Regions from separate parts of the Streptomyces sp. NPDC056527 genome, predicted to be linked through region 3. Evidence: riboswitches for the same ligand, from Rfam matches in the RefSeq annotation. Region 3 holds a riboswitch; each other region holds the start of a gene.

Region 1 (10,463 bases), on a different contig from region 3:
CCGCGACAAGGCCACCCTCCGCGACGACCACGGCCGGGTCGTGGACACCAAGTCCTGGGGCAACCACCACCACCGCCGCTAACGCCACAGCCGGCCCCGCCCAAGCCTCCATCGCGGACGGCAGGGCCGGCCGACACCCCTGAATCCGCGTGTGCCGGGCAGCCTCGACCTGCCCGGCACACGCATGTGTCGCGTTCCGGCTCGGTCGGTCCGGTCAGCAGGCCCCAACCGCGCTGATCTGGGGCTTTGCGTGCCGGGCAGGGTCCGGAGGGGAAGTCGCCGGGCCGTCCGAAGTCCACTTCGACGGCCTGGTACGACCTGGGACGACCGCCTCCCAGGGCTTGCGCCCCAGGCCACAGGGTTCGGTCTGCGACACTGGTAGCACCATGCCCAAGCCCGGAGAACTCACTTTCGTCGCCCCCCGCGGAGCCAAGAAGCCGCCGCGGCACCTTGCCGACCTCACGCCCGCCGAGCGCAAGGAGGCCGTCGCCGCGATCGGCGAGAAGCCGTTCCGCGCCAAGCAGCTGTCCACGCACTACTTCGCGCGGTACGCCCACGACCCCGCCGAGTGGACCGACATTCCCGCGTCCTCGCGCGAGAAGCTGCAGGGCGAGCTGCTGCCCGACCTGATGTCCGTGGTCCGGCACATCTCGTGCGACGACGACACCACCCGTAAGACCCTGTGGAAGCTGCACGACGGCACGCTCGTCGAGTCCGTCCTGATGCGGTACCCGGACCGGGTCACCATGTGCATCTCCTCGCAGGCCGGCTGCGGGATGAACTGCCCGTTCTGCGCCACCGGACAGGCCGGTCTCGACCGGAACCTGTCGACCGCCGAGATCGTGCACCAGATCGTCGACGGAATGCGCGCCCTGCGCGACGGCGAGGTGCCCGGCGGGCCCGCGCGGCTCAGCAACATCGTCTTCATGGGCATGGGTGAGCCGCTCGCGAACTACAAGCGGGTCGTCGGCGCGATCCGCCGCCTGACCGACCCGGAGCCGGACGGTCTCGGTCTGTCCCAGCGCGGGATCACCGTCTCCACCGTCGGTCTCGTGCCCGCGATGCTGCGCTTCGCCGACGAGGGCTTCAAGTGCCGGCTCGCCGTCTCCCTGCACGCCCCCGACGACGAGCTGCGCGACACCCTCGTGCCCGTCAACACGCGCTGGAAGGTCCGCGAGGTCCTCGACGCGGCCTGGGAGTACGCGGAGAAGTCCGGCCGCCGGATCTCCATCGAGTACGCCCTCATCCGCGACATCAACGACCAGGCGTGGCGTGGCGACCTCCTCGGGCGGCTGCTCAAGGGCAAGCGGGTGCACGTCAACCTGATTCCGCTGAACCCCACGCCCGGCTCGAAGTGGACCGCCTCCCGTCCCGAGGACGAGAAGGCGTTCGTCGAGGCCATCGCCGCCCATGGCGTCCCGGTCACCGTCCGTGACACCCGAGGTCAGGAGATCGACGGCGCCTGTGGACAGCTGGCGGCGTCCGAGCGCTGACCTTGTACTCTGTGCTCGAACACATCTCCATATTCCGACAGGGGAGCGCCACAGCGCTGAGAGTGCGGTCAGGACCGCAGACCCTCTGAACCTTGCCCAGGTCATTCTGGGTAGGAAGTTCGGTCGTAACTCGAGCTGTTGCGCCCTGCCCGCCTTCCGGTCGGCAGGGCCGCGTCTCTTCCTGGTCACACCCAGGAGGAATTCCAGTGAGCACCAAGAAGATGGCCGCCGCGGCGATCGTCGCCGCGGTCGGCGTCACCACGCTCGCCGCGTGCGGTACCGAGGACGTCCGGGACGCGGCGGGCAAGTCCGGCGCGCCCACCCCGAAGACCGTGACCCTGGTGGGTCACGACTCCTTCAACGCCTCCAAGGAGGTGCTGGCGGAGTTCACCAAGCAGACCGGCTTCACGGTCAAGGTCCTCAAGAGCGGCGACGCTGGCGAGGCGGTCAACAAGGAGATCCTGACCAAGGGCTCCCCGCAGGGTGACGTCTTCTTCGGCGTCGACAACACCCTGCTGTCCCGCGCCCTCGACAACGGGATCTTCGTCCCGTACGAGGCGAAGGGCCTGGACCGGATCCCCGCCGAGGTCCAGCTCGACAAGGAGCACCGGGTCACCCCGATCGACTCCGGTGACATCTGCGTCAACTACGACAAGAAGTACTTCGCCGACAAGAAGCTCGCGCCCCCGCAGACCTTCGACGACCTCGCGAAGCCCGCGTACAAGGACCTGCTCGTCGTGGAGAACCCCGAGCGTTCCTCCCCGGGCCTCGGCTTCCTGCTCGGCACCGCCGCCCAGTACGGCGATGGGGGCTGGCAGGACTACTGGAAGAAGCTCAAGGCCAACGGCGTGAAGACCGTCGACAGCTGGGAGCTCGCCTACAACCAGGAGTTCTCCGGTTCCGCCGGCGGCAAGAAGGCCAAGGGCGACCGGCCGCTGGTCGTCTCGTACGCCTCCAGCCCGCCGGTCGAGGTCCTCTACTCCGAGCCGCAGCCCAAGGAAGCCCCCACCGGGGTCTCCACCGGGACCTGCTTCCGGCAGACCGAGTTCGCGGGGCTGCTGAACGGGGCGAAGAACCCCGAGGGCGGCAAGGCGCTGATCGACTTCCTGATCTCCAAGAAGTTCCAGGACGACATGCCGCTGCAGATGTTCGTCAACCCGGTGGCCAAGGACGCCACCCTGCCGGAGCTCTTCACGAAGCACGGTGTGGTGATCGACAAGCCCCAGACGATGGCGCCCGAGAAGATCGCCGCCAACCGTGACCAGTGGATCCAGCAGTGGTCGTCGCTCGTTCTGAAGTAGTTCCCGACCGCAGGGGAAGCGCGGCGCGGCTCGGCCTGATGGTCGTGCCCGTCGCCTTCTTCGCGCTCTTCTTCGCCTGGCCCGTCGTCTCGATCGTCGAGCGCGGGCTGCGGGTCGACGGGGTGTGGCAGTTCGGCCGCCTCGGCGAGACGTTGAGCCGGCCGGATATCCTCGACGTCCTCTGGTTCACGCTCTGGCAGGCGCTCGCCTCCACCGGGCTGACCCTGCTGATCGCGCTGCCCGGCGCGTACGTCTTCGCCCGCTTCGACTTCCCCGGCAAGGGGCTGCTGCGCGCCGTCGTCACCGTGCCCTTCGTGATGCCGACCGTCATGGTCGGTACGGCGTTCCTGGCGCTGGTCGGGCGCGGCGGCCTCCTCGACGAGCTGTGGGGCGTGCGGCTCGACACCACCGTGTGGGCGATCCTGATCGCCCATGTGTTCTTCAACTACGCCGTCGTCGTACGGACCGTCGGCGGCCTGTGGGCGCAGCTCGACCCGCGCCAGGAGGAGGCCGCCCGGGTCCTCGGCGCGTCCCGCTGGACCGCCTGGCGGACCGTGACCCTGCCGGCGCTCGCGCCCTCCGTCGCGGCGGCCGCGCTGATGGTGTTCCTCTTCACCGCGAGCTCGTTCGCCGTCGTCCAGATCCTCGGCGGATCCACGTACTCCACCCTGGAGACGGAGATCTACCGGCAGACCGTCGTCCGCTTCGACCTGACGACGGCGGCCGTCCTCACGATGGTGCAGTTCGTCGCCGTCGGCGTGGTCCTCGCCGTGCACGCCCGGACCGTCCGCCGGCGGGAGACCGCGCTGAGGCTGGTCGCACCCGAGCAGACGGCGCGCCGGCCACGGGGCGTCGGCCAGTGGGCGCTGTTCGCGGGCGTCCTGCTCTCCGTCGCCCTGCTGATCGTGCTGCCGCTCGGGGTCCTCGTCGAGCGGTCCTTCGCCACCTCCGGTGGATACGGGCTCGACTACTACCGCGCCCTGCAGACCCCGGACCCCTCCGGCACCTTCCTCGTGCCGCTGCTGGACACGATCGGGAACTCCCTCCGGTACGCCGTCGTCGCCACCCTGATCGCCCTCGTCATCGGCGGACTCGCGGCGGCGGCCCTCACCCTCCCCCACTCTCGGCTTCGCTCGCGCGGGGGGACCCCCATCGCCGGTCGCCTCGTGCGCGGCTTCGACGCGCTGCTGATGCTGCCGCTCGGGGTCTCCGCAGTCACCGTCGGCTTCGGCTTCCTGATCACCCTGGACGAGCCGCCGTTCGACCTGCGGGCCAGCTGGATCCTCGTGCCGCTCGCGCAGGCACTGGTCGGTGTCCCCTTCGTCGTACGGACGATGCTGCCCGTGCTCCGCGCGGTCGACGAGCGGCTGCGGGAGGCGGCGGCCGTGCTCGGGGCGTCGCCGCTGCGTGCCTGGCGCGAGGTCGATCTGCCGCTGGTACGGCGCGCGCTGCTGATCGCGGCCGGATTCGCCTTCGCGGTGTCCCTCGGAGAGTTCGGTGCGACGGTCTTCATCGCCCGGCCCGACAGCCCGACGCTGCCGGTCGCGGTCGCCCGGCTGCTCGGTCGGCCCGGCGAGCTCAACTACGGCCAGGCCATGGCCCTTTCGACGATTCTGATGGTGGTGTGCGCGGTGGCCCTGCTGCTGCTCGAACGGCTCCGCACCGACCGGACCTCCGGGGAGTTCTGATGCTGACGCTCAAGGACGCGACCGTACGGTTCGGGCAGCGGGCCGTGCTCGATTCGGTGGACCTGCAGGTGGCCGAGCACGAGATCGTGTGCGTGCTCGGGCCGAGCGGCAGCGGGAAGTCCACGCTGCTGCGGGCCGTCGCCGGACTCCAGGCCCTCGACGAGGGCCGGGTGCTGCTCGGCGGCAGCGACCAGACCGGGGTGCCGGCGCACCGGCGCGGCGTCGGGCTCATGTTCCAGGACCACCAGCTCTTCCCGCAGCGGGACGTCGGCGGCAACGTCGCCTTCGGGCTGCGGATGCGCCGGGTCGGGAAGGCCGAACAGGACCAGCGGGTCCAGGAGTTGCTGGAAATGGTCGGTCTGCCCGGGGCGGGACGGCGGGCCGTCGCCTCGCTGTCGGGCGGCGAGCAGCAGCGCGTGGCGCTCGCCCGCGCGCTCGCCCCGCGCCCCCGGCTCCTCATGCTGGACGAGCCGCTCGGCCAGCTGGACCGAGGGCTGCGAGAGCGGCTCGTGGTCGAACTGCGCGGCCTCTTCGGCCGGTTGGGCACGACGGTGCTCGCCGTCACCCACGACCAGGGCGAGGCGTTCGCGCTCGCCGACCGGGTCGTGGTGATGCGGGACGGCAGGATCGCCCAGTCCGGCACTCCGCTGGAGGTGTGGCAGCGGCCCGCCTCCGAGTTCGTGGCGCGCTTCCTCGGATTCGACAACGTGGTGTCGGGGACGGTGAGCGGGGACGCGGCCGACACCGTGTGGGGGAAGGTACCGGTGCCCGACGGATCCCCCCAGGGCCCGGGGAAGCTCCTCGTGCGCCCGGGCGGCGTCCGTCTCGGCGCCGCGAAGGAGGGCCTGACCTGCACCGTCGAGTCCCGTACCTTCCGTGGCACGCACGTCGCCCTGCTGCTGCGCCCGTCCGAGGGTCCCGACCTGGAGGCGGAGTGCCCCCTCGGGGACGCTCCGGAGGAGGGCGCCCGCGTGGGCGTGGCGTTCGCGGTCGAGGAGGTCGTGGTCCTGGCGGGGGAGTGAGCGTCGGGGTGCGGCATCGCCCATCGGCCCCGACCGGGGCCGGGTCGGGCCGTGTCAGCCGAACCAGACCACCAGGCGGACGTTCTCGTCGCCGTACTCCGCCGCCAGCGCGCGCATCGACGCCCACACCGGGCCCCACTTGCCGTCCGGTGGAACGATCATCCCGGCCGTGAGGACCACCGGACGGTAGACCGTGCCGTTCAGACGGACCTCCCCGCCCTGCGGCCATTCGCCCGGGTACAGATCCTCGCCGAAGAGCTTCGCCGCCGCGTCGACCACCTCGGCCGGTACCCAGGACACGTCGTGCAGGGCGAGTTCGCCGTCCGGCCCCGGCCGCCACTCGGCCACCTGGTTCCAGTCGGGGCGGTCGCAGATCGGCGCGTCCCAGTCGACCGCCGCTATCTCGGCCCATGTCGCGTACGAGTGACTGTGGCTCAGTTCGTCGATCTGCTTCGGCACCTCCTCGCCGGCGTCCTCCGGCCAGCCGCGCGCTTCGAAGAGGGGCCGGTCCACACTGAGGCCGCCGCCGTAGCCGAACAGCGCATCGCGCTCGTCCCGCTGCTTCCCGAGGTCGAAGTCGAGCAGATCGACCTCCATCTCCCATGGCTCGCCCGCGGTGCGGGTCTCGATCACTCCGTCGATGTAAGTCCCCATGGCCGCACCCTATGGAACGCGTACGGGATCGGGACGGGCCTCGGGCACGGCGCCGTGCTCGTCGGGCACCTCCGTGTCCTGCGCCCCGTGGCCTTCCGGGGCGCCGAACCAGGCCACGGCCACCGCGCCGACGACCGCGAGGACGAAGCCGAGGACCGCGAGCCAGGCGAAGCCCGGGCGGGAGGCGTCGCCCAGCCACCACACGCCGATCATGCCGGGGAGGACCGTCTCGCCGACCACCAGCGCCGCCGTCGCCCCGTTCACCGAGCCGATCTGGAGCGCGACGGTGTGCAGATACATGCCGCCGACCCCGGCGACGAGGATCGCGTACAGCGCCGGGTCGGTGAGGAGAGCGCCGAGGTCGAAGGAGTCGATGCCGTTCAGGATCCGCACGCCGACCCCCAGTGCGCCGAAGCCGAGTCCGGAGAGCAGACCGGCCAGGATGGCCGCCCGCGCGCCCAGGAGCCGTACGAGCACGGTGCCGCCCACCATCAGGAGCAGCGAGATCGCGAGCAGCCACCAGTGCGTGGCGATCGGGGTGTGCCCGCTGCCCTCGGGGCCCGCCGCGCTCGCCAGGAGCACCAGCGCCGAGCAGACCACGCCGATCGACGTCCACTCCGCGCGGGTGAGCCGGATACCGAGCATCCGGACGCTCAGGACCGCGGTGACGACCAGATTCGCGCTGATCACGGTCTGGGACAGGAACAGCGGCAGCAAGCGGGCCGCGAGCGCGCCGAGACCGAATCCGATGAAGTCCAGGATCGTGCCGACGACGAACTCCCATGTCGTCGCCGCCTTCGCGGTGGAGGACAGACTCGGCCCGCCGCGCTCCGTGAGCCGGCCCGCGGCGGCCGCCTCGCGCCGGGCGGACTTGCGCGACCCGACGGCCTGCAGGACGGAGCCCGTGCCGTAACAGATCGAGGCGGCGATCGCGGTCAGCAGTCCTATGAGCACCGGGTGGCTCCGTTCCGGAAAGATGGCGGTACGGACTGCCAGACGTGGGATACGGCGTCGAAGTTGCCTCGCACGGCCACCGACCGTGATCATCTGGCCTACGCTGCTGCACGTGAGCGGAATAGATCTGGGCAACGGAGTGGTCGGCGCCATCCTGGGAGTCGTGTTCGCCACCCTGTTCCAGCAGTGGACACAGGACATCTGGTTCAGGATCCGGAGACGTTCGGCGGGGATGGTCCGCAGTCTCACCTTCCGGGAGGGACAGGGCGGGGCGTGGTCCACGTTCTCCCTCGGACCGCTGCGCACCTCCGCGCTGATCGTCGAGGGCGACGGGGACCGGGCGATCGCCCCCGAGTCCGTCCACGTCCAGGTCCTCACCGAGGAGATCGCACTCCCCGAGGAGATGGCCGACTGGCGCGCCGAGATCGAGGCGGAGGAGAACCGGGCGGAAGCGTCCGGCGAACGGGCACCGGTGTGGAACGGGCCGCGGTACGCGGTCGAAAGCCTGGAGATCTCCAGGAGCGCCCTCGACGAACAGGCCGAGGTCCATCTGCGGCTGCGTCCGACGGACTACTACACCTTCCTCGCGGCCCAGCAGCTGGACCGCAGGATGCCCGACGGATCCACCCCACGGTCCCGCTACCTCAACCCCGAACATCCTCTGACCGCGCCGGCGTTCCTCCAGTGCAGCTTCGGCGTGAACATCGCCGTCGTCACCTCCGACCACCTGCTCGCGGTCAGTCAACGGGGTGACCGGGTGCGGATGGCGCCCGGTCTGTGGAACTCCTCCGTCAACGAAGGGCTCGCCCGGCACATCGACTCCGCGGGCCGCAACGCGCCCGATCTCCATTCCGTCGCACGCCGCGGGATGCGCGAGGAGATGTCACTGGAGCCGCACGAGTACTCGCTCGCCCTGCTGGCCTTCGCCCTCGACGTGGACAAGCGGCAATGGGGCGCCCACTTCTACGCCCGGCTCACCGACATGACGGGTGATCAGCTCCGCGAGCGGATGAGCCGAGGCGTCGCCGACCGCTGGGAACACCAGACGATCGACTACGTCCCGTTCCGCTCTGCCGACGTGACCCGCTACCTGCTCCGTCCCGACCGCGTCCACCGCTGGGCGCCACTGGCGCCCGCGCTGTTCCACCTGGCGCTGGTGCACGTGCACGGCAGGACGTCGGTGGAGCGTGCGGAGGCTCAGACCGTTCGGCGGCTTTAGGGGGGCGACCGCCGGAGGGCCCGGCGGGGCCGTGGAGCCGTCGTGCGCGCGGTTCAGAGGCGTCGGAGGGCTTCCGGGGCCTCGTCGATCGAGTCCACCAGGGCGATCCTCGCGGCCATCGGGCGGTCCGCGGCGATCGCCTGCAGCAGCGGCCAGGCGGGCAGCCGCCGCGTCCAGTGGTCGCGGTTCACCAGCACCATCGGGGTGGGCTCTCCGCGCGACTCATAGTAGTTCGGCGTCGCGTCGTCGAAGATCTCCTGGACCGTGCCGGCCGCACCGGGCAGGAAGACCACCCCTGCGGTGCAGCGCGCAAGCAGGCCGTCCTCGCGAGTGGCGTTGGCGAAGTACTTCGCGATGTGGCCGGCGAACGGGTTCGGCGGCTCGTGGCCGTAGAACCAGGTGGGGATGCCGACCGAGCCGCCGCCCTTCGGCCAGCGGGCCCGGACCTCGAAGGCGGCGCGGGCCCACTCCGTGACGGACGGGGTGAACGAGGGCGCCTTGGCGAGGAGTTCGAGCGCCTCGTCGAGGACGTCGTCGGCGAGTGGTGCGGTGTACGCGCCCAGGTTCGCGGCCTCCATCGCGCCGGGGCCGCCGCCCGTCGCCACGGTGAGACCCGTCCGTGCCAGGGACCGTCCGAGCCGGGCCGCCCCGGCGTACGCGTCGGTGCCACGGCCCATCGCGTGCCCGCCCATCACACCGACGACCCCCGTGCCGGCCAGGAGCTCGTCGAGGGCGTCGGAGATCGCGTCGTCGTGGATGGAGCGGAGCATCGACGCGAAGACGTCGCCGTCGGCCTTCGTCCGCTGGAACCAGTCGTACGTGAGGGCGTCGGGGGTCGCCTCGTACCGCTCGTCCCGGATGCCTTCGAAGAGTTCGTCGGGGGAGTACAGCCGGGCGCGGTACGGGTCGAACGGCAGATCCGGCACGGGCGGGAAGACCAGGGCCCCGTCGGCACGGACCTTGGCGGCGGCCTCCGGCTGCATGGCGCAGCCGAGGAAGACGGCGCCGGCGGTGGAGACGGAGAGCAGCGCGAAGGTGTGGTCGGTCAGATCGACGGACTGGATGCGGTATCCGAGGAGGGATCCTTGCGTGACGGCCGCGTCGAACTCGTCGGGGGTGTGGATCTCGCGCGCGTGCGGGCGGGTCATGCCGCCCACGATAGGCCGTCGTGGTGCGCGTCCGGCGAAGCGTCGCGGCCCCGTGGGGCGGAAGTGGATCGGAGCGGACGCGCCCGCCGGGGCGCGCCGTGCCGTGCGTCCACCCTGCCGGGGGACCCCTGGCCCTGCGGGGCCACTGCCCGCCAGGGGGCGGGGCCGGGCCGAGGGCGGCGGGCGACAGCTTCCTGGCATTTCGCCCGCACGGGGTTCAGCCCTTCAACGGGACCGCTGCCAGTTGGCTCACCAGGATCGTCAGGGGGAGGAACACCGCCAGAAGGACCCCCGCTCGCATCAGGGCCGCGTTGCGGAGGGCCGTGGGCGGGGCGCCCAGGCGGACGAGGGCTTCCGTCGTGTGGGCGCGGCACTGCTTGGACTCCAGGGCCGCCGTCAGCAGCGTCGCCGTCGTGCAGGCCATCACCAGCGCCGCCCCCAGGCCCGTCAGCGGGCCGAAGCCGCCAGCCCGGGAGTCGTACAGCGTCGCCGCGGCGAGGCCGCCCGAGGCCACCGCGCACACCACGCCGAGCGGGCGGCCGATGCGCCGGGACTCGTCCATCAGGACGCGGCCGGCGAGGAGCCGGATCGCGCCGGGGCGGACCGCCTGGAGGAGGCGGCCGCACCAGTGGGTGATCCCGGGGCCCGCCATCGCGAGGCCGAGCGCGGTGAGGATCCAGCCGGCCAGCACGCCGCCGGGGTTGCCGTCGAAGCGGCCCGGCAGCGGGAACGCGCCGCCCCCGCCGCCCTCGCCCGCGTACGTCTCGACGGCGAGGCCCATCGCGAGGAGCGCCACGCCCCAGGGGAGCCCGGAGGGGGCGATCTTCTCGATGCCCTCGGGGGCCGGGGGAGTCCTGCGGGGGCGCAGTGCGAGCGCCGCGGCCGTGGAGGCGACCACCGGCAGGATCGCGAGCAGGGTGAGCGCGGCCGCGAGCGGGATCGGCTGGTGCGCGGCGAGCAGCTCGGCGGCGGCTCCGTCGAACG
Region 2 (10,463 bases), on a different contig from region 3:
GGAGGAGCGCGGCTATCACAACATCGGCGATCCGTGGACCGAGCAGCGGTACTCCTACCAGGAGGAGCCCGGGGACGGCCCGGAGCTGTAGACGCCCCCGGCCGCCGTCTCGTGCGCGGTCTCAGTGGTGGTACTGGTGGACCACCGCGTGGCCCTTGCCGCGGCCGATCATCCACTTGTTGACAGGTGTGGTGATCAGGAAGGCGACGAGGAAGGCGAAGGCCAGGGCGCCCCAGAACAGCGCGTCCGAGAGATGGGCGTCCATCGCGCCGGGGACCAGCAGCAGCACGCCGTTGTCGACGATCTCCATCACGGCGATGGAGAGCGTGTCGGCGGCGAGCGCGACGCCGATGGCGGCCTTCAGGCTCAGGCCGGCGCGGGCGACCGCCCACAGCGTCAGCGAGTAGCCGAAGATGAAGGCCAGGACGATGGCGAGGACCATCGTCGGGGCGTTGCCCCAGCCGAGCGCGGTGCCGATGATCATGCCCAGGATCTCGCCGATGGCGCAGCCGGTGAGGCAGTGGAGGGTGGCCTTCGCCGCCATGGCCCAGCTGACCTTGCCGGGGGCATGCTGCTGGTGCCCGCCGTGGCCCGCGTGGGCGGTGTCGCCGTCGTGCCCGTGGTGGGCGGTGTGGTCGTGCGTGGAGTGGTGGTGTGCGTGCGCCTCGTGCTCCATGAGGTCCCCCAATGACCGGTAGCGGTTCCTGCTGCCTCCACAGGAACCGTATACCCCCCAGGGGTATTCCTCAACGGGAAACTCAGCCCCTGAGCTTCTTCAGCCGCTCCACATCCGCCACATGCCCTTCCTTGCCGCCCGGAGTCTCGATGATCAGCGGGACGCCTTCGGTCGAGTGGTGGCGCATGAGCTCACGGAACGGCTCCTCGCCGATGTGGCCGGCCCCGATGTTCGCGTGCCGGTCCTTGTGCGCGCCGACGACGTCCTTGGAGTCATTGGCGTGGATCAGCTTCAGCCGCCCCTCGCCGACGACCTCCACCAGCCGGTCGAGCGTCTGCGTCATGCCGTACGGACCGGTCAGGTCGTGGCCCGCGGCGAAGATGTGGCAGGTGTCCAGACAGATGCCGAGCTTCGGATGACGGTCCAGCGCGTCGAAGTACGGACCGAAGTCCTCGGCGCGCGAGCAGAGGGAGAACCCCTGCCCGGCCGTCGATTCGAGCAGCAGGAACGGATCGTCCGGGTGCGTCAGCTCGTCGAGCAGCGGCCGCATCCGCTCCCGTACCTGGGCCAGCGCCTCCGCCCTCGGCCGGCCGCCGGTCGCCGATCCGGTGTGCACCACCACGCCCTTCGCGCCGATCTCCCGGCCCCGGCGCAGCGAGTGCCGCAGCGACTCCACCGACCTGTCGACGGTCGCCTCGGTGTGGGAGCCGAAGTTGATCAGGTACGGGGCGTGCACCCAGGCGGACAGGGACTCGGCCTCGCATCCGGCGCGGAACAGCTCGTCCTGGGCCGGGTTGCCCACGGGGGTGGCCCAGCCACGCGGGTTGGCGACGAAGACCTGCACGGTCTCCGCGCCCAGCTCGCGGGCGTAGCCCAGACCGACCGTGGCGAGGCCGCCGGCCACGGGGACATGGCCGCCGACGGGGTTGCGCATGAGTTCTTACAGTCCCTTGATCGTGATCGTGACGGTGGAGCCCTCGGGGGCGGTGGAGCCGCCCTCGACGGACTGGCCCGAGACCTTGTCGCCGAGGAAGGGGAAGGTCTTCTCCACCTTCACCTCGAAGCCCGCGCCTTCCAGTCTCTCGCGCGCGGAGTCGGTGGACTCGCCCACGACGTCGGGCACCTCGATCATCCGCGGGCCCTTGGAGACGGTCAGGACGATCCGGTCGCCCTGCGCGGCGCGGCTGCCCTCCGCGAGGGACTGGGCCGCGACGGTGCCGGCCGCCTCGGGGGAGTGGACGCGCTCGGTGGCGACCTCCACCTTGAGTCCGGCTTCCCGGAGCGTGCTCGTGGCCTCGGCCACCGACTCGCCGGCCACATCGGGGACGTCGATCGGGACGCCCTTGCTCACGACCAGGGCCACGGCCGAGTCCGGGCTGCGCTCGGTGCCGGGCTCGGGGTCGGAGCTGATCACGGCGCCCTGCGCGATGTCCTGGCTGAACGCCCGGGTGATCACTCCCGCAGCCAGCCCCTCCTTCGCCAGGAGCCGCTTGGCTTCCGGCAGCGGCTTCCCCTTGAGGTTCGGGACCTTCACGATCTGCGGGCCGCGGGAGATGGTGAGCGTGACCGTGCCGTTGCCCCGGATCCGCGCGCCGGAGGCGGGGTCGGTGGCCATGACCGTGCCGCGCTCGTACACGTCGCTGAAGGCGCGCTTCGTCGTACCGACGTCGAGCCCGGAGTCCCTGAGCCGCTTGGTGGCCTGCGCCTCGCTCTGGCCGAGGACGGAGGGGACGCGGGTGAACTGGCCGGAATTGATGTACCAGACGCCGGTGCCGAGTCCGAGGGTGAGCAGGACGGCGGCCAGGACGAGCAGAGGGCCGCGGGGGCGGCGCGGGGCGCGCCGGGACTCCGGCCGGGGCTCGGGCGGCGGCATCGTCAGCCGGCTGGTGTGCTGCACCGGCTGCTCGGTCTCCGCGGGCAGGGTCCGGGGGATGACGCTGGTCCGGTCCTCGGCCCCCGTGGCGTCCTCCCGGTGCGCCTGCGGCGGGACCGCGTCCAGCTGCTCGTCCCCGAGCGCCGAGCGGGCCTCCCTGGTCAGGGCCAGGAGCGCGACGGCGTCGTAGGGGCGGACGTCGGGGTTGCGGGCGGTCGCGGTCGCCACCAGCTCGTCCAGTTCGAGGGCGAGACCGGGGACGACGGCGGACGGGGCCGGGACGTCGGTGTTCAGATGCTGGTAGAGGACCTGCGCGGGGGTGTCCCCGGAGTGCGGCTTCCCGCCCGTCAGCATCTCGTACAGGACGACACCGCAGGCGTACACGTCGGCGCGGGTGTCCGCGGTGCCGTGCTCGATCTGCTCGGGGGCGAGGTACGACACGGTGCCGAGGACGGAGCCGGTGGTGTTCGTGGCCGAGCCCACGGCCCGTACGAGCCCGAAGTCGGCGACCTTGACCCGGCCGTCGTCCCCTATCAGGACGTTCTCCGGCTTCATGTCCCGGTGCACGAACCCGGCCCGGTGCGCGGCGCCCAGCGCGGCGAGCACCGGCTCCAGGATGTCGAGCGCCGCCCGGGGCTGCAGCGCCCCGCGCTCCCGCAACACGTCGCGCAGGGTGCACCCGGCGACGTACTCCATCGCGAGATAGACGTACGCGCCGTCCGCTCCCTGGTCGAAGACCCCGACGACGTTCGGGTGCGAGAGCCGCGCCACGGACTTCGCCTCGCGGATGAACCGCTCCACGAAGGTGGCGTCGGTGGCGAGGTCCGGGTGCATCACCTTGAGCGCGAGCACCCGGTCGAGTCGGGTGTCGACGGCCCGGTAGACCGTGGCCATCCCGCCGACGGCGATGCGCGCGTCGACGCGGTAGCGGTCGTCGAGCAGCTGCCCGACGAGGGGGTCATGAAGGGTCGTGTCCACGGCCTCGAGTTTACGAGCCGGTGAGGACACCCCGTCCCCACCGGCCGCGACCGCAGCACAGCTGTGACGCGCGGGACCGGTCCGCCGGCCGTCAGAACGCCGGCCGCTCCGGGTCCAGGGCCGCGCGGCCCTCCGTCGGGGACGAGGCCTCCGCGAAGTGGCGGCGCGGGATCCGGCCCGCCCGCCACGCCAGCCGGCCCGCCTCCACCGCGTGCCGCATCCCCTCCGCCATCAGCACCGGCTCCTGCGCCCGGGTCACCGCCGACGCCAGCATGACCGCCGCGCACCCGAGCTCCATCGCCAGGGCGGCGTCCGAGGCCGTCCCCGCCCCCGCGTCCAGGATCACCGGCACTCCGGCCCGCTCCACGATCAGCTGGAAGTTGTGCGGGTTGCGGATCCCCAGCCCGGAGCCGATCGGCGATCCCAGCGGCATGATCGCCGCGCACCCCACGTCCTCCAGCTTCCGCGCGAGGACCGGGTCGTCGTTGGTGTACGGCAGGACGGTGAAGCCGTCGTCCACCAGCGTCTCCGCCGCGTCGAGCAGCTCGATCGGATCGGGCAGCAGGGTCCGCTCGTCGGCGACGACCTCCAGCTTGATCCAGTCGGTGCCCAGCGCCTCCCGGGCGAGCCGAGCCGTCAGGACGGCCTCGCCCGCCGTGAAGCAGCCCGCCGTGTTCGGCAGGACGCGGATGGAGAGCCGGTTCAGCACGGACAGGACCGAGCCCTGCACCGTCGGGTCGAGACGCCGCATGGCGACGGTGGTGAGCTCGGTGCCGCTGGCGATCAGGGAGCGTTCGAGGACGTCCAGGCTCGGGGCGCCGCCCGTGCCCATGATCAGACGCGAGGAGAACTCCGTACCGCCGAGGAGGAAGGTGTCGTCGGACATCGCGCTCAGCCCCCCTGCACGGCGGTGAGGACCTCGACCCGGTCGCCCTCGCCCAGAAGGGTCGCGGACCACTGGCTGCGCGGCACGACCGTCTCGTTGACGGCCGCGGCCACGCCGGACGGCGCCGGCGTCAGCGTCGCGACCAGCGCGTCGAGGGTCGTGGGCGCGGCGAGGACACGGGCCTCGCCGTTGACGGAGACGTTCGTCGAGTCGTTCATGCGGGCTGCTCCTGACGTACGGGGGAGAAGCGGCGGGGGGTGAAGGGGCGGGCCTCGTCCGGAAGCTCGCCGGTGGTGAGGAGGTCGGCCATCACATCGCCGGTGACGGGGGTGAGCAGGACCCCGTTGCGGTAGTGCCCCGTCGCCAGCCGCAGGCCGGGCAGGGCGGTCGGGCCGAGCAGCGGCGCGTTGTCCGGGGAGCCGGGCCGCAGGCCGGCGCGGGTCTCGGTGAGCGGCAGCTCGGTGATGCCCGGCACCAGCTCGTGGGCGTCGCGCAGCAGCTCGTAGACCCCGCCCGCCGTCACGGTGGTGTCCCAGCCCAGTTCCTCGCTGGTCGCGCCGATCACCAGCTCGCCGTTCTCGCGCGGCACCAGATAGACGTGGCTGCCGCGCACGACGGCCCGGACGGTCCGCGACAGGAACGGCGCGTACGCCTCCGGCACGGTCAGCCGCAGCACCTGACCCTTGACCGGGCGTACGGGTGGCAGCACGTCGTCCGGTACGCCGGCGAGCCGGCCGCTGAGGCTGCCCGCGGCCAGCACGACCTGGTCCGCTTCGAGCGCCTCGCCCCCGGCGAGCAGCCCGCCCGCCGCCCGGTCCCGTACGACGGTCAGCCGCTCCGCGAGGGCCCGGTGGAAGATCACGCCGGCCCGCTCGCAGGCGGTGACCAGCGCGGCGGCGAGCCGGCGCGGATCGACCTGGTGGTCGCCGTCGACCCGTAGCCCGCCGCGCACGCCGGGGGCCAGCATCGGCTCCAGACGACGGCAGTCACGGCCGCTGAGCCACTCCGACTCCAGGCCGCAGCGGGTCTGCAGGGCGTGCAGCTCGCGCAGATGCGCCCGGTCGTCCGCGTCGAGCGCGACGGCGAGCGTGCCGCAGGCGCGGTACCCCACGTCGTGTCCCGTGGCGTCCCGGAGCTCGGCGACGAAGTCGGGATAGCGGCGCGCGGAGGCGAGGTTGAGGGCGAGCAGGGTCTCCTCGCCGTAGTGGAGTTCGGTGACGGCGGCCAGCATCCCGGCCGCCACACGGGCGGCACCGCCGCCCGGTTCCGGGTCGACGACCGCGGTGCGCAGTCCGCGCTGCGCGGCCCGCCAGGCCGTGACCAGACCGATGATTCCGCCCCCGATGACGAGGACGTCGGATGTACGCGACATGGGCGTCCAGCCCCTCCCTTCGCCGGCATGACCCGGATCAGGTTCGTACGGTCGGAGGCCGGCCAGCCTCCCTCTCAGCCCGGTGCGTCCGGGCTCCCGCGAGTGCTCTACGTTGACGGTCAGACTAACCCCCGCCCCCGACGCCCAGTAAGGGAGCCTCCGCAGTGGCTCGATCTCTCGACGGCCTCGTGCTCGCGCCCGTCGCCGACCAGGCCCCCGGTCAGGTCGGCACACGCACCCGCTTCACGTACCACGAGGAGGACGGCCGGATCTGGGCCGAGTACGCGGGCGGCGACGTGGTCCGCGGGAACCTCGTGGGCACGCGCGCGGGGGACCGGCTCGACTTCCGCTACGTCCAGTTGAAGGGGGACGGATCCACCTCTTCCGGGCATTGCGTCTCGATCGTGGTGGAGCTGCCGGACGGGCGCGTTCGGCTGGAGGAGACCTGGGCATGGGAGTCCCAGGAGGGCTCCGGCACGAGCGTGGTCGAACAGCCGCCTTCCTGACGGTGCGTCAGATGCGTAAGGTGATCGGGTGAGCGAGCAGAAGCAGGCACAACAGCGGGTCGTGATCGTGGGCGCCGGCATGGCGGGGGTGCAGACCGCCGTCGCCCTGCGCGAACAGGGCTTCACCGGCCAGGTCACCCTCATCGGCGCCGAGCCGCACCAGCCCTACGACCGGCCGCCCCTCTCCAAGGCCGTGCTCCTCGGCAAGGCCGAGGACTCCGCCTTCGACGTCGACTTCGAGGCCCTCGCCATCGAACTGCGTCTCGGTCTCGACGTCACCGGGCTGCGCGCCGAGGAGCACGAGGTCGACACCGAGGCCGGACCCGTCCCGTACGACCTCCTGGTCGTCGCCACCGGTGCCGAGCCGGTCACCCTGCCCGGCGCCGAAGGTGTGCCCGGCGTCCATCTGCTGCGCACCCTCGACGACGCCGCCCGCCTCAAGCCCGTCCTGGAGCGGCGCCACGACATCGTGGTGGTCGGCGCCGGCTGGATCGGTGCCGAGTTCGCCACCGCCGCACGCGAGGCGGGCTGCGCCGTCATCGTCGTGGAGGCCGCCGACCGGCCGCTCGCCGGCGCGCTCCCCGTCGAGGTCACCGCCCCGATGGCGCAGTGGTACGAGGAGAGCGGCACCGAACTCCTCACCCACGCGCGCGTGGCCGCAGTCGAACCCGGCACGGTCGTCCTGACCGACGGACGCAGGCTGCCCGCGGAGGCGGTCGTCGTCGGCATCGGCGCCCGCCCCGCCACCGGCTGGCTCGCCGACTCCGGCATCGCCCGTGACGCGGACGGCTCCGTCACCGCCGACGAGCGGCTGCGCACCTCCCTGCCCGACGTGTACGCCGTCGGCGACTGCGCCTCCTTCCCCTCCGCCCGCTACGGCCGCCGCCTCCTGGTCCACCACTGGGACAACGCGCTCCAGGGCCCGCGCACCGTCGCGGCCGACATCATCGGCGAGGTCCCCCGGCCGTACGACCCGGTGCCGTACTTCTGGTCCGAGCAGTTCGGCCGCTTCGTGCAGTACGCGGGGCACCACGGAGGCGACACGGAGCTGCTCCGGCGCGGCGACCCGGCCGGCCCCTCCTGGTCGGCGCTCTGGCTGCGCGACGGCGCCCTGGTCGCGCTGCTCGCCGTCGGACGCCCCCGTGACCTGGCCCAGGGCCGCAAGCTGATCGAGTCCGGCGCCCGGATCGATCCGCAGCGGGCCGCGGACCCTTCCGTCCCCCTGAAGGCGGCAGTCCTGTAGGGCTCGACTACCGGCTGTCAGTCCGGGATGGCAGGCTTGTCCACGTGACCGAGATTGACGCAAGAACCGATGCTCTCGTCCCCGCCTGGCTCTACCTCCCCGACATCGCGGAAATGCTCGATGTCGAGGTGACGCGCGTGCGGCAGCTGGTCAAGGAGGGCCAGCTCATCGCCGTACGCCGCGGCGAGAACAAGGCGCTTCAGGTGCCCGCCGCCTTCATCGACGGCGACAAGGTGGTCAAGGGGCTCTCCGGGACCCTGACCCTCCTGAAGGACGACGGCTTCACCGACGAAGAGATGCTGGAGTGGCTCTTCACTCCCGACCCGAGCCTGCCGGGCACGCCCGCGCAGGCCCTCAGCGAGAATCGTGGCACGGAGGTGAAGCGCCGCGCCCAGGCGCTCGCCGTCTGACGCACCGAAGACACCACAGAGGCTCCGTGCGGCCGGGCCCGTCCCGGTCGCACGGAACCACCGCACCCAACGGGGGGAAGTACCCATGTCCACGCCTCGCGAGCAGCTCGCCGACGCCCGGCTCTATCTGTGCACGGACGCCCGCAGGCGCCAGGGAGACCTGCCCGCCTTCCTCGACGCCGTGCTCTCCTCCGGCGTGGACATCGTGCAGCTCCGCGACAAGGGCATGGAGGCCGGCGAGGAGCTGGAGCACCTCGCCGTCCTCGCCGACGCCTGCCGGCGCCACGGCAAGCTGCTCGCCGTCAACGACCGGGCCGATGTCGCCCACGCCATCGGTTCCGACGTGCTGCACCTGGGCCAGGGCGACCTGCCCGTGCCCGCCGCCCGCGCGATCCTCGGCGAGGAAGTCCTGATCGGCCGTTCCTGCCACGGCGAGTCCGAGGTGGACGCGGCCGTCGCCGAGCCCGGCGTGGACTACTTCTGCACCGGCCCCTGCTGGCCCACCCCGACCAAGCCCGGCCGGTACGCCCCCGGCCTCGGTCTGGTGCGGTACGCGGCGGCCCTGGAGCAGGACCGGCCCTGGTTCGCCATCGGCGGGATCGACGAGACCACCCTCGACGAGGTCCTGGACGCGGGCGCCCGCCGGATCGTGGTCGTCCGGGCGATCACCGAGGCCGACGACCCGGCCGCGGCGACGGCCCGCCTGGCCAAGCGGGTCCGTGAGCGCTCGGCCTGATCTCCCCGCCGCAGGCCGCCGTCCGTGACCTTTTCGGCGCAATGTCCGAAGGTCGGGTCCACCCCTTGTGCGTTGTCCAAAAACGTGTCCATTCCTCGGACGAGGCTTCGCCGGTCGTGTGACCCCGTCTAACCTGCCGGTATGGCCCTTGGTACCGCTTCCACCCGCACGGACCGTGCCCGCACGGTCCGCGAGATCCTCGCTGCCGGCAAGCCGTCGTACTCCTTCGAGTTCTACGCGCCCCGGACGGAGAAGGGCGAGCGGAGCCTGTGGAACGCCCTGCGCAGAGTGGAGGCGGTCGGGCCGAGCTTCGTCTCGGTGACCTACGGCGCGGGCGGCTCGACCCGCGGCGGGACGGTCAAGGCGACCCAGAAGATCGCCGGCGACACCACGCTCACCCCGGTCGCGCACCTCACCGCGGTCGACCACTCCATCGCCGAGCTGCGCAACGTCCTGGGTCAGTACGCCGACGCCGGCATCCGGAACATGCTCGCCCTGCGCGGCGACCCGCCGGGCGACCCGCTGGGGGAGTGGATCGAGCATCCCGAGGGCGTGCGGTACGCCGCCGACCTCGTCCGGCTGATCAAGGAATCCGGAGACTTCTGCGTCGGTGTCGCCGCCTTCCCCGAGATGCACCCCCGCTCGGACGACTGGGACACGGACATCCGTCACTTCGTGGACAAGTGCCGGGCCGGCGCCGACTACGCGATCACGCAGATGTTCTTCGACCCGGACAACTACCTCCGGATGCGCGACAGCGTGGCGAAGGCCGGCTGCGAGACGCCGATCATCCCCGAAGTCATGCCTGTTGTGAACGTCAAGACCCTCGACCGGCTCCCCCAGCTGAGCAACGCGCACTTCCCGGCCGATGTGAAAGAACGCATCCTCGCCGTCAAGGACGACGCGGCCGCTGTACGCTCCATTGGCATCGAGTTCGCGACGGAGTTCTGCGCGCGTCTGCTCTCCGAGGGTGTCCCCGGACTGCACTTCATCACGCTGAACAACTCCACCGCGACGCTGGAGATCTACGAGAATCTCGGACTGCACGTGCAGTCGTGAACGGCGTACCCGCCCCAGACCCGCGGCGGTGGCCGTAGGAGAGGGGCGGGCATGGGGTGGACGGTCCTCTACATCGCGTTCGGCGTTGTCGCGTTGTGGCTGCTGGGTGAGGTGCTGCTGCAGTACAAGGCGCGCCTGCGCTGGCGAGTTCTCGCCTTCTGCGGCTTCCTCGGCGTGGTCCTGGGCGTCCTCATGCCCTCGGTCGCGGTGATCATCGTCGGGGCGATCGCCTTCGCCGTCGGCCAGACCTATGTGACCCTGTCCTTCCGCCGCGGCTTCTCCACCGGCTGGGCCATCGGCGGGAGCCCGGGCGAGAGCCGCCGCCGCAGGTCGTCCGCGCCGGCCGAGACGGGCCCCACCCTGGAGGTCAGCGACCTCTCCTACGAGCACGCGGAGCCCTCGGCCGCCGAGTCCACCGCGGTCTACGAGCCCCAGCCGATGGACGAGGACACCGGCCAGTACGGCATCTACGACACCTCGTACGGCCACGGTCACGCCCAGGCGCAGCAGCAGGAGCAGCCCGCCTACAGCGCCGGATACGACGGCTACACCCCCGGGTACGAGCAGCCCGCGTACCAGACCGGCTACGAGCAGCCGGCCTACGACTACGGCAGCGGTCAGCAGCAGTACGCCGCCTACTCCGACCCGTACATCGGTCCGGGGACGGACGGCCAGCAGTACGCCTCGTACGACTACGGCACGGGGCAGCAGCAGTACGCCGCCG
Region 3 (10,463 bases):
CATCACTCCGTTTACGGTGCGTAACCGGCGGGCGCTTTTGGAGCGTTTGGGCGGTATGGGGCGAATGGAGCCCCTGGTGGAGCGTCAGGAATATGCGCTCGGCACAGTTTGCGCCGCAATCCCCATCACTGCGGGGTCCACGGCGGCCACGATGGCGATTTCTGTACCACTTCACCAGGAAGAACGATTGCTACCCGCAGTCGCTCGGCTACAGAATGAGATCGGAGGGCTCTTCAGCTCCTTCGCTTTCTCTATCAGTATCTGAAAAATCACTCCTTGTGATCTGCTAGCGCTTACAGCACGATTGCGTCAACAGGGCCATCGGGGATCATTCCTGGCCGTTTCGATCACAGCTTCAGTAGCCGTGTGCACACAACTGCTTCATCTACTGCGGGGTACAAGATGCGAGAGTCGGTCCAGGCCGAGGTCCTGATGAGCTTCCTCGTCTCCGAGGAGCTCGCCTTCAGGATCCCGGTGGAACTCCGGTACGAGACCCGGGATCCCTACGCGGTGCGGATGACCTTCCATCTCCCCGGAGACGCGCCGGTGACCTGGGCGTTCGGGCGGGAGCTGCTGCTGGACGGGATCAACCGGCCGAGCGGCGACGGCGATGTGCACATCGCGCCGACCGATCCCGAGGCGCTCTCGGACGTCTCCATCCGGCTCCAGGTCGGCAGCGACCGCGCCCTGTTCCGGGCCAGCGCTCCGCCGCTCGTCGCCTTCCTCGACCGCACGGACAAGCTGGTTCCGCTCGGTCAGGAAAGGACGCTGGGCGACTTCGAGGACAACCTGGAAGCCGCGCTCGGCCGGATTCTGGCAGAGGAGAACGCGGGCTGACCGCCTCGGGTGCCCGCCGGAAAGGGCCCCGGACCAGTCACTTCGCCCGGCGCCGGCGTCCACCCCTGGATGAACGCTTCTCCGGATCGCCCGGCCGGTCGGCGGAGACGACCAGGGCGGCAAGCACGGTCGTGACCGGCACCGAGGCCACCAGACCGATCGATCCCACGAGCGTCCGGACGATCTCCTCCGCGACCAACTCGCTGTTGGCCACCGTCCCCACACTGCTCTGCGCGATGGTGAAGAGCAGCAACAGGGGCAGGGCCGCACCGGCGTAGGCGAGGACCAGCGTGTTCACCACGGACGCGATGTGGTCGCGGCCGATCCGGATCCCGGCCCGGTACAACGCCCGGGGCCCCATACGGGGATCGGCCTGGTGCAGTTCCCACACCGCCGAGGTCTGCGTCACCGTCACGTCGTCGAGGACGCCGAGCGAACCGATGATGATGCCCGCGAGCAGCAGACCGGACATGTCGATGTCCGGGTACAGGCCGTGGATCAGACCGGTGTTGTCGTCCGTGTTGCCGCTGAGCGACGCCCAGCTGATGAAGTACGAGCCGAGCAGCCCGATCAGCAGCAGCGAGATCAGGGTGCCGAGCACCGCGACCGAGGTACGCGCCGACAGGCCGTGGCACATGTAGAGCGCGATGAGCATGATCGCGCTCGACCCGACCACCGCCACCACCAGCGGATTCGATCCCTGAAGGATCGCCGGCAGGATGAAGAAGGTCAGGATCAGGAAGCTGATGGCGAGCGAGATCAGGGCCATCACCCCGCGCATCCGGCCGACGAGCACGACCACGATCGCGAAGATCAGCGCCAGCACCGTCAGCGGAACCTTGCGGTTCACATCCGTCACCGAGTACTGCAGATCGCGCGGGGCGTCGGGGGCGTACGCCACCACCACGCCCTGCCCCTGGTCCAGTTGACGCGGCGCGTCCGGCTGCACGATCTCGACGAAGGTACGGCCCTTGTCGGGGCCGTCGGTGACCTCGATCGTCGCCTTCTCGCACTCTCCCTGCTGGGCGTTGACGGCCTCACGGCCCTGAGGCGTGGAGACGTCCCCGGTCGGCGGGACCTGAGCGGCGTTCACGTCCTTGCAGTCGACCTTCTCGACCGAGGCGACCTTGCCCGCGTAGGTCTGCCGGTCGAAGCCGACGCCGGTGCGCTCGTGCTCCGGTGCGCCGCCCGGCCACAGCACGACGAGACCGACCACCACCGCCGCGGCGAAGGGGATCAGGACCGCGGCGATGACTCTGCGCAGATGCCGGGAGACCGGCGCCGCCGGGCCGTGGCTGTGGCTGTGCCCGTGCCCGTGGCCCGCGTCCCCATGGCCGTCGTGTCCATCGGGTTCCGGGGTCTGCTGCGAGGAAGTCACCGACAGATCATCGCAAGAACGGCGGGGGCCCACTGTTCAGCACGCCAGGGTTGCCGCTAGCGTGGTGGCACCTTTGCACACGCGGGAGCTCGGAGCACCGGGCTGAGAGGGCGCTGATCACCGTACGCGCGTACTGATGTACGTACGGGAGGAGGCTGCGCCGACCGCCGAACCTGTTACCGGGTAATGCCGGCGTAGGGAGATCGGTCTCATGACCATTCAGGATGCACGCACGCCTGCCACCAGCCAGGACGAGCGCAAGCCGGGCTGGCACAAGGGATACGTCGAGGGCTCGCGCCCCGACCTCCGAGTGCCCGTCCGTCAGGTGCACCTCACCAACGGCAAGGACGTGACGCTGTACGACACGTCCGGCCCGTACACCGACCCCACCATCGACACCGACGTACGGCGGGGCCTTCCGCCGCTGCGCGAGAACTGGATCATCAGCCGCGGCGACACCGAGGAGTACGCGGGCCGCCCCGTCCGTCCCGAGGACGACGGCATCAAGCACACCTCGCCGCGCGGTGGCCTCAAGAACCTCGACGCGGTCTTCCCCGGCCGCCCCCGCCAGCCCCGCCGGGGCCGCGACGGGGCGGCGGTGACCCAGCTCGCGTACGCCCGCCGCGGCGAGATCACCCCGGAGATGGAGTACGTCGCGATCCGCGAGAACGTCTCCCCCGAGGTCGTACGGGAGGAGATCGCCGCAGGTCGCGCGGTGCTCCCGGCCAACGTCAACCACCCGGAGATCGAGCCGATGATCATCGGCAAGCGGTTCCTGGTGAAGGTCAACGCCAACATCGGCAACTCCGCCGTCACCTCCTCCATCGAGGAGGAGGTGGAGAAGATGACGTGGGCGACCAAGTGGGGCGCGGACACGGTCATGGACCTGTCCACCGGCCGCAACATCCACACCACCCGTGAATGGGTGCTGCGCAACTCCCCCGTGCCGATCGGCACCGTGCCGCTCTACCAGGCCCTGGAGAAGGTCGACGGCAAGGCCGAGGAGCTGACCTGGGAGATCTACAAGGACACGGTCATCGAGCAGGCCGAGCAGGGCGTCGACTACATGACGGTCCACGCCGGTGTGCTGCTGCCGTACGTGCCGCTGACCGCCCGTCGCAAGACCGGCATCGTCTCGCGCGGCGGCTCGATCATGGCCGCCTGGTGCCTCGCGCACCACAAGGAGAACTTCCTCTACACGAACTTCGAGGAGCTCTGCGAGATCCTCGCGACGTACGACGTCACGTACTCGCTGGGCGACGGTCTGCGCCCCGGCTCGATCGCGGACGCCAACGACGCGGCGCAGTTCGCGGAGCTGAAGACGCTCGGTGAGCTCAACACGATCGCCAAGCGCCACAACGTGCAGACGATGATCGAGGGCCCGGGCCATGTCCCGATGCACAAGATCAAGGAGAACATCGACCTTCAGCAGGAGATCTGCGAGGAGGCGCCGTTCTACACCCTCGGCCCGCTGACCACGGACGTCGCGCCGGCGTACGACCACATCACCTCGGGCATCGGCGCCGCGATGATCGCCTGGTGGGGCACGGCGATGCTCTGCTACGTCACGCCCAAGGAGCACCTGGGCCTGCCCAACCGGGACGACGTGAAGACCGGTGTCATCACGTACAAGATCGCGGCGCACGCGGCCGACCTGGCCAAGGGGCACCCGGGGGCGCAGGAGTGGGACGACGCGCTGTCGGACGCGCGCTTCGAGTTCCGCTGGGAGGACCAGTTCAACCTGGCGCTCGACCCGGACACGGCGCGTGAGTTCCACGACGAGACGCTGCCGGCGGAGCCCGCGAAGACCGCGCACTTCTGCTCGATGTGCGGCCCGAAGTTCTGCTCGATGAAGATCTCGCAGGACATCCGGCGCGAGCACGGCGGCGACCTCCAGTCCGAGGAGATCCAGGCCGGGATGGCGGAGAAGTCCAAGGAGTTCGCGGCCGCCGGCAACCGCGTGTACCTCCCGCTGGCGGAGTAGCCGCACGCAGAGGTGCCTACAGGGCGGGTACGGACCGCACGGCCACGGGGGGTCGTGCGGCGCGTGCCCGCCGTGGCGTTCCCCGGATCACTCCGGCCGGTGCTCCGGGGAGCCGAACTCGGGGCTCGTGAAGTCCGGGCTGCTGAACCTGGGACGGCTGCTGCCCGAGGCTCCCTCGCTCGGACTCGAGAAGTCCGGTCCGCTGTAGCCGATCTTCGGGATGCGGTCCGTGCGCTCCGAGGGCTGCGGCGGCAGGGGCGGGGCCGGGTGTGCGACGGGGTCGGCCAGGGCCTCCCGCAGGAACGGGAGGATGCCGCGTTCCAGCAGGGCGCGGCGCCAGGCGTCGCGGGCCCGGGACAGTTCGTCGTCCGGTTCACCGCCGATGCCGGGACCCGCGGCCACTTCGGTGGAGCGGTTGCGCAGCGCCGTCACAAGGAGACCGACGGCCGCGCAGAACAGTCCGGCGGCTGCGACGGCGCCGAAGAACCAGGCCGCCGTCAGCAGCGTGTCGGCGAACACGAGTGAGGGTGCCAACACCTTCAGAACGGCTCCGACCAGCAGGAATATCACCGCGGCCGTGCCCGAGAGCACCGGTGCGAGGACCGTGAGGACCGCGACGATGCCCGCGCCGGGGCCCGTGCTCGCTCCGTCCCCTTCCGCCACGAGAACGGCGTCCATCACACTTGTACCGCCTGTCGCCCGGCCTTCCGCGCGGACCTTGACGAAGTGGTCGTACTCCACCGCGGCGGCCGCGGTGATCAGCGCCGTCGCGCTCATGGCCATCGAGCGCAGTTGTTCGGACGTGAGCCGTTTCCCGATCTCGGCGAGATCCGGATGGTCATGCGGGTTTCGCAGTGCGTCGCCGAGGATGCGCTCGTACTCGGCGCGGTCCTCGGTCAGCAGGTGCGGAGCCACGTTCATGTGCATCCCCCGATGCTCCGTAAGGCCTGGTTGACCGTGGGAAACGGGCAGTTGGGCGGAAACGGAGGAGAGCCTGCTACGGATGATCCGATGGTATTGCGGTTACGGCACAGGGTGACAGGGGGTTTCCCGAAATCGACTTCCCCGGATGCGCAGGGTTATGCGTCAGCCATGCAGGGGGAGTTGGACGACCAGCAGCTTTCCGGCCATGGTCACACCGCCGTCCATGGCGATCGCCAGACCGTCCGCATACACGTGCGGACCGTCGACGACCGGACCCGATCCGTCCTCGCCGTCTTCCGTTCCGACCTGCCCGAGGAGGTACGGGATGGGGCTGTGGCCGTGCACGACCCGGCGGCCGCCATAGGTTCCGAGCAGCTCCTGGACGGCCTGCGGGCCCGCGTCGTCGCGGAACGCGAACCGCTTGGTGAACTTGCGGAACAGGTCCCAGACCTCGTCGGCGTCGTTCCGGTTGATGATCTCGTGGACGGTCTCGTTGACGTCCTCGATGGTGCTGCCGTACTCGAGATAGGCGGTGGTGTCGGAGTGCATCAGGAGGTGCCCGTCCTCCTCCACCACGGCGTCGAGCCGGGACATCCACTGGAGGTGGACGTCCTGGAGGCGGTCCATGTCGTGCTTCTGGCCGCCGTTGAGCAGCCAGGCGGCCTGGAAGGTGGCGGTGCCCGCGCCGGAGTTGACCGGAGTGTCGGCGAAGCGCTTGGCGCCGATCAGGAGCAGCTCGTGGTTGCCCATCAGCGCCTTGCAGTAGCCGCCGGCGGCCGCGGCCTCCGCGGACAGCCGCATGACGAGATCGATGACGCCGATGCCGTCGGGACCGCGGTCGGTGAAGTCGCCGAGGAACCAGAGGCGGGCGTTGCCGGCGGACCAGGCGCCGTTCTCGTCGATGAGGCCCTGGGCGCGGAGGGCGGCGACGAGCTCGTCGAGATAGCCGTGGACGTCGCCGACGACGTAGAGCGGGCCGGGGCCGTCGGCGGCCGCGGCCGCGGGGGCCGGCTCCGGGTCCACACGGACCTGCACGGTGTCACCCCGATTGATGACCGGGAGATCGCGTTCGGTGGGGGTGTAGCCGTCGGGAAGGGCTTCGTCGGGGAAGGCGTTCCCGGGGTGGCCGGTCGCGACGGCGACGATGGAGGACATGCCGCCGGCGAGGGGGAGATGGAGCGTGGGGGCGAGCGACCCGACGGGTGCGACCGGTTCGTGGACGGTGCGCGGATCGAGGTGGGCGCCGCGCGTGACCGGAGCGTCGGGTTCGAGGAGAGCGACGGGCTCGGGAGAGGTGCCGGGTTCGGGGAGCGCGCCGTGGTCGGGGAACGCGCTGGGCTCGGGAAAGGCGCCGGTCGGGCCGGTCGGGGTCCCGGTGGGAGGCTCGGTGGCGTTGCCCTGCACGGGCACGCGGGCGTACGGCGGTACGCGGAAATCACGCAATGTCGCCGTGCGCACCACGGGTTCCTGCCCGGCCCCCTGAGTCATCGACCCCTCCACCACCGTCGCGATGCCCTGTACATCGCGGACCGGCCTGGTCGGGGTGGTCCGCGGTGTCGTGCGCCCATCATAGGAATGAGGGTCCGCCTGTGTGACGCACCAGGGGTGGTGAATCCGGGTCCACTCCGGGTTCACCGGTTGTTTCGCCCGAATTGAGAAGGTCCAGGCCAGGGTCAGGACCGGGCTGGGCTGGGTTTGGGCCCTGCCCGGCCCGGAATCCGGCTGGTACTGATCGTTCGCTAGTCCTTCGAAGGTGACCGGGGCGGGCTGACCGTCGTACGCGGCGAACGCCTCTGGGAGGACGTCCGGACGATGAGTTCGGTCGGTATGACCTGCTCGACCGGTCCGTCGGTGTCGATCCCCTCGATGGCGTCGATGAGGAGCTGGACGACGGCCGTGCCGATCCTTCGGGGTTTGAGCGAGAGGGTCGTGATGGGCGGTTCGGTGTTGGCGTAGACGGTCGACTCGCTGCAGCAGACCAGCAGCAGATCCTCCGGGACCCGCAGTCCGTAGCGACGGGCCGCCGCCAGCAGATCGGTCCCGTTGGGGTCGAAGAGTCCGTAGACGGCGTCGGGTCGGTCGGGGCGGGCGAGCAGCCGGTCGGCCGCGACGGCGCCCGCGCACGGGTCGTGCGCCGGATAGGCCTCGTAGACGGGGTCCTGTCCGACCCGTTCGCACCAATTGAGGTACGCGGTGGTGGACAGGCGGGTGTACGTGTCGGTGGTGGTGCCGGTGAGCAGGCCGATCCGGCGGGCGCCGGCGTCGGCGAGGTGGTCGAGGAGGTCGAGTACGGCGGCTTCGTGGTCGTTGTCGACCCAGGCGGTCACCGGGAGCGTGCCGGCGGGGCGTCCGTCGGAGACGACGGGGAGGCCCTGGCGGACGAGCTCGGTGACGACCGGGTCGTGGTCGGAGGGGTCGATGACGACAGTGCCGTCGAGGGCGACGTTCGACCAGACGTCATGGCGGGAGGTTGCGGGCAGGATGACCAGGGCATAGCCGCGCGCGAGCGCGGCCGATGTGGCTGCTCTGGCCATCTCCGCGAAGTACGCGAATTCGGTGAAGGTGAAAGGTTCATCCCCGTAGGTCGTCACGGTCAGGCCGATGAGGCCCGACTTGCCGGTACGGAGCGTGCGGGCCGCGGCGGATGGGCGATAGCCCAGCCGGTCTGCGACCTCGCGGACGTGGCGGCGGGTGGCGTCCGGGAGCCGGCCCTTGCCGTTGAGCGCGTCGGAGACAGTCGTGATGGAGACCCCGGCGGCGGCGGCCACGTCCCGGATGCCCGCTCGTCCCTGCCGACTTCCCCGGGTCTGTGCCCGGCTCACCTGGTGCTTCCCTGCTGCTGTCATGGCGAGCCGATAGTAGGGCGAGGGCGGGTGGTTGGGCCGGTCGCATATTCACTCGTTGACAGGCACGTTTCTGCATGATCAAAAAGCATCAAGTGCCTAAGGAAGTAAGGGAGTTAAGGCCCCTTGGGTGTGATCTACGGTTGTCGAAACGCATGGACCTGCCACAGAGCCGATGTCTCGAAGAGGTCTCAACTCACCTCTACGGGGGATGCGCGCCACGGCGCCCGCCACCGGCGCGCGCCACCCACGGCTGCGCTCCCCCGGTTGTCCACAGCTTGTCCGACCCGTTGTCCACAGCCCATTCGCAGCGGAGGCGAATCCTCATAAGGTGAGCAGTATTGGTGGTACGGACGGTCGAGGAGGACCACAGTGAGCTCAGTGAGCGAGAACGGCGGGACGAGCGCGGGCGGCCCGAGGCTGCGCGCCGTGCTGGACGGCGTCCCCACGTACAAGCCGGGCAAGCCGGCCGCCGCGGGCGGTCCGGTCGCCTTCAAGCTGTCCTCCAACGAGAACCCGTATCCGCCGCTGCCGGGCGTGATGGAGAGCGCGCTGGCCGCGGCCTCGAATTTCAACCGGTACCCGGACATGGCCTGCACCGGCCTGATGGCGGAGCTCGCCGACCGTTTCGGCGTCCCCGTCTCGCACCTGGCCACCGGCACCGGCTCGGTCGGTGTCGCGCAGTCGCTGCTCCAGGCCACCTCGGGCCCGGGCGACGAGGTCATCTACGCCTGGCGGTCCTTCGAGGCGTACCCGATCATCACGCAGATCAGCGGGGCCACCTCGGTGCAGGTGCCGCTGACCGACGGCGAGGTGCACGACCTCGACGCCATGGCCGCGGCGATCACCGACCGGACCCGGCTGATCTTCGTCTGCAATCCGAACAACCCCACGGGCACGGCGGTGCGCCGGGCCGAGCTGGAGCGGTTCCTGGACCGGGTGCCCTCCGACGTCCTGGTGGTGATCGACGAGGCGTACCGCGAGTTCGTGCGCGACGCCGACATCCCGGACGGCATCGAGCTCTACCGCGACCGGCCGAACGTCGCGGTGCTGCGGACGTTCTCCAAGGCGTACGGCCTGGCCGGGCTGAGGGTCGGTTTCGCGATCGCCCATGAGCCGGTCGCGGCGGCGCTGCGCAAGACGGCGGTGCCGTTCGGCGTGAGCCAGCTGGCGCAGGACGCGGCGGTCGCCTCGCTGCAGGCCGAGGACGAACTGCTCGGGCGGGTCGGCTCGTTGGTGGCCGAGCGCGAGCGGGTCCGCTCGGGGCTCGTGGCCCAGGGCTGGACCGTGCCGGACACCCAGGCGAACTTCGTCTGGCTGCGGCTCGGTGAGCGGACGATGGACTTCGCGGCGGAGTGCGAGCGGCACGGTGTGGTGGTGCGGCCGTTCGCGGGTGAGGGCGTGCGCGTCACGATCGGTGAGTGCGAGGCGAACGACCTGTTCCTGAAGACGACGGAGGGCTTCTTCCGCAAGGAGGGCTGATCAGCCCGGTGGGAGCGGGTCGAGGGCGGGCGGTCAGCCCTCGACGCGCTCGACGCGGATCGGGTCGCCGTCCCTGACGGTGGCCAGGACCCGCGGATCGCCGTCGAGCGAGCCCAGGAGGTTGCAGGGGCTCGCGAGCCGGCATTCGGAGCCCCGGGAGATCGGGGTGGGGCCGTAGGGGAGTGCGAGTGCGTCGCCCTCGGTCCAGAAGGCGACCGTGCCCGGCTCCACGACCTGCCGCGCGTCGGACTCGACCGCGGCGGAGACCGGAGTGTCGAAGTAGACCTCCTCGCCCCAGGTCCGGGCGGTGGACGAGATCGGGAGAGCCCCCACGAGCGCCTTGCTCGTGGGGGTTTCTTCGAGTGTGGCCGTGGTGTGCCCGGCCGGCCAGGAGATGCGGATCTGAAGGGTCATGCCCTGGATTCAACAATATGTTGAAGGTCCTGGGAAGGGGTGACCTTCGGTAGGGGTACCCCCGGTCTTACGTACGGATTTCGTATGAGCCATAATGCTTGTGAATGTGAACGCGTTCACAAGCGTGTCCCGTTCGTGCCGAGATTGGTGGGATTAAAGGGGCAAACTGCCCTGTGACCATGGCGATGTAAGGAGAAGCGACGTGGACCTAGCTCTGGCGCCAGAGACTCTGGCGCGATGGCAGTTCGGCATCACCACCGTCTACCACTTTCTCTTCGTTCCTCTGACGATCTCCCTCGCCGCTCTCACCGCCGGTCTTCAGACCGCCTGGGTGCGTACGGAGAACGAGAAGTACCTCAAGGCGACGAAGTTCTGGGGCAAGCTCTTCCTGATCAACATCGCGATGGGTGTCGTCACCGGCATCGTCCAGGAGTTCCAGTTCGGCATGAACTGGTCCGACTACTCGCGCTTCGTCGGAGACATCTTCGGTGCCCCGCTGGCCTTCGAGGCGCTGATCGCGTTCTTCTTCGAGTCGACGTTCATCGGCCTGTGGATCTTCGGCTGGGACAAGCTCCCCAAGAGGATCCACCTGGCCTGCATG

Evidence for each region. Region 3 has a riboswitch for thiamine pyrophosphate ahead of thiC (phosphomethylpyrimidine synthase ThiC). Riboswitches for the same ligand answer to the same signal wherever they lie in the genome.
Region 1: linked by a shared signal. The riboswitch ahead of ACFQ7Q_RS12525 (thiamine ABC transporter substrate binding subunit) and the one ahead of thiC (phosphomethylpyrimidine synthase ThiC) in region 3 are both predicted to bind thiamine pyrophosphate.
Region 2: linked by a shared signal. The riboswitch ahead of thiO (glycine oxidase ThiO) and the one ahead of thiC (phosphomethylpyrimidine synthase ThiC) in region 3 are both predicted to bind thiamine pyrophosphate.

The regions. Positions count from the first base shown of each region.
Region 1 is NZ_JBHTTQ010000017.1:91,386-101,848, reverse strand. Features, by position in the region: gene rlmN (23S rRNA (adenine(2503)-C(2))-methyltransferase RlmN) at 387-1,493, shown strand; TPP riboswitch at 1,523-1,628, shown strand; gene ACFQ7Q_RS12525 (thiamine ABC transporter substrate binding subunit) at 1,715-2,794, shown strand; gene ACFQ7Q_RS12520 (ABC transporter permease) at 2,833-4,482, shown strand; gene ACFQ7Q_RS12515 (ABC transporter ATP-binding protein) at 4,482-5,504, shown strand; gene ACFQ7Q_RS12510 (hypothetical protein) at 5,559-6,158, opposite strand; gene ACFQ7Q_RS12505 (hypothetical protein) at 6,168-7,112, opposite strand; gene ACFQ7Q_RS12500 (hypothetical protein) at 7,225-8,331, shown strand; gene ACFQ7Q_RS12495 (LOG family protein) at 8,385-9,479, opposite strand; gene ACFQ7Q_RS12490 (hypothetical protein) at 9,697-10,463, opposite strand, start outside.
Region 2 is NZ_JBHTTQ010000144.1:2,556-13,018, reverse strand. Features, by position in the region: gene ACFQ7Q_RS35140 (sulfite oxidase-like oxidoreductase) at 1-91, shown strand, start outside; gene ACFQ7Q_RS35135 (DUF4396 domain-containing protein) at 122-676, opposite strand; gene ACFQ7Q_RS35130 (deoxyribonuclease IV) at 759-1,610, opposite strand; gene pknB (Stk1 family PASTA domain-containing Ser/Thr kinase) at 1,617-3,527, opposite strand; gene ACFQ7Q_RS35120 (thiazole synthase) at 3,619-4,413, opposite strand; gene thiS (sulfur carrier protein ThiS) at 4,419-4,631, opposite strand; gene thiO (glycine oxidase ThiO) at 4,628-5,785, opposite strand; TPP riboswitch at 5,783-5,895, opposite strand; gene ACFQ7Q_RS35105 (hypothetical protein) at 5,950-6,291, shown strand; gene ACFQ7Q_RS35100 (NAD(P)/FAD-dependent oxidoreductase) at 6,320-7,534, shown strand; gene ACFQ7Q_RS35095 (Rv2175c family DNA-binding protein) at 7,579-7,944, shown strand; gene thiE (thiamine phosphate synthase) at 8,030-8,680, shown strand; gene metF (methylenetetrahydrofolate reductase [NAD(P)H]) at 8,822-9,739, shown strand; gene ACFQ7Q_RS35080 (hypothetical protein) at 9,791-10,463, shown strand, end outside.
Region 3 is NZ_JBHTTQ010000003.1:156,710-167,172, forward strand. Features, by position in the region: gene ACFQ7Q_RS03165 (IclR family transcriptional regulator) at 1-265, shown strand, start outside; gene ACFQ7Q_RS03170 (SsgA family sporulation/cell division regulator) at 403-837, shown strand; gene ACFQ7Q_RS03175 (YibE/F family protein) at 875-2,215, opposite strand; TPP riboswitch at 2,287-2,433, shown strand; gene thiC (phosphomethylpyrimidine synthase ThiC) at 2,427-4,199, shown strand; gene ACFQ7Q_RS03185 (hypothetical protein) at 4,287-5,126, opposite strand; gene ACFQ7Q_RS03190 (metallophosphoesterase) at 5,286-6,611, opposite strand; gene ACFQ7Q_RS03195 (LacI family DNA-binding transcriptional regulator) at 6,863-7,969, opposite strand; gene hisC (histidinol-phosphate transaminase) at 8,348-9,448, shown strand; gene ACFQ7Q_RS03205 (cyclophilin-like fold protein) at 9,482-9,862, opposite strand; gene ACFQ7Q_RS03210 (cytochrome ubiquinol oxidase subunit I) at 10,065-10,463, shown strand, end outside.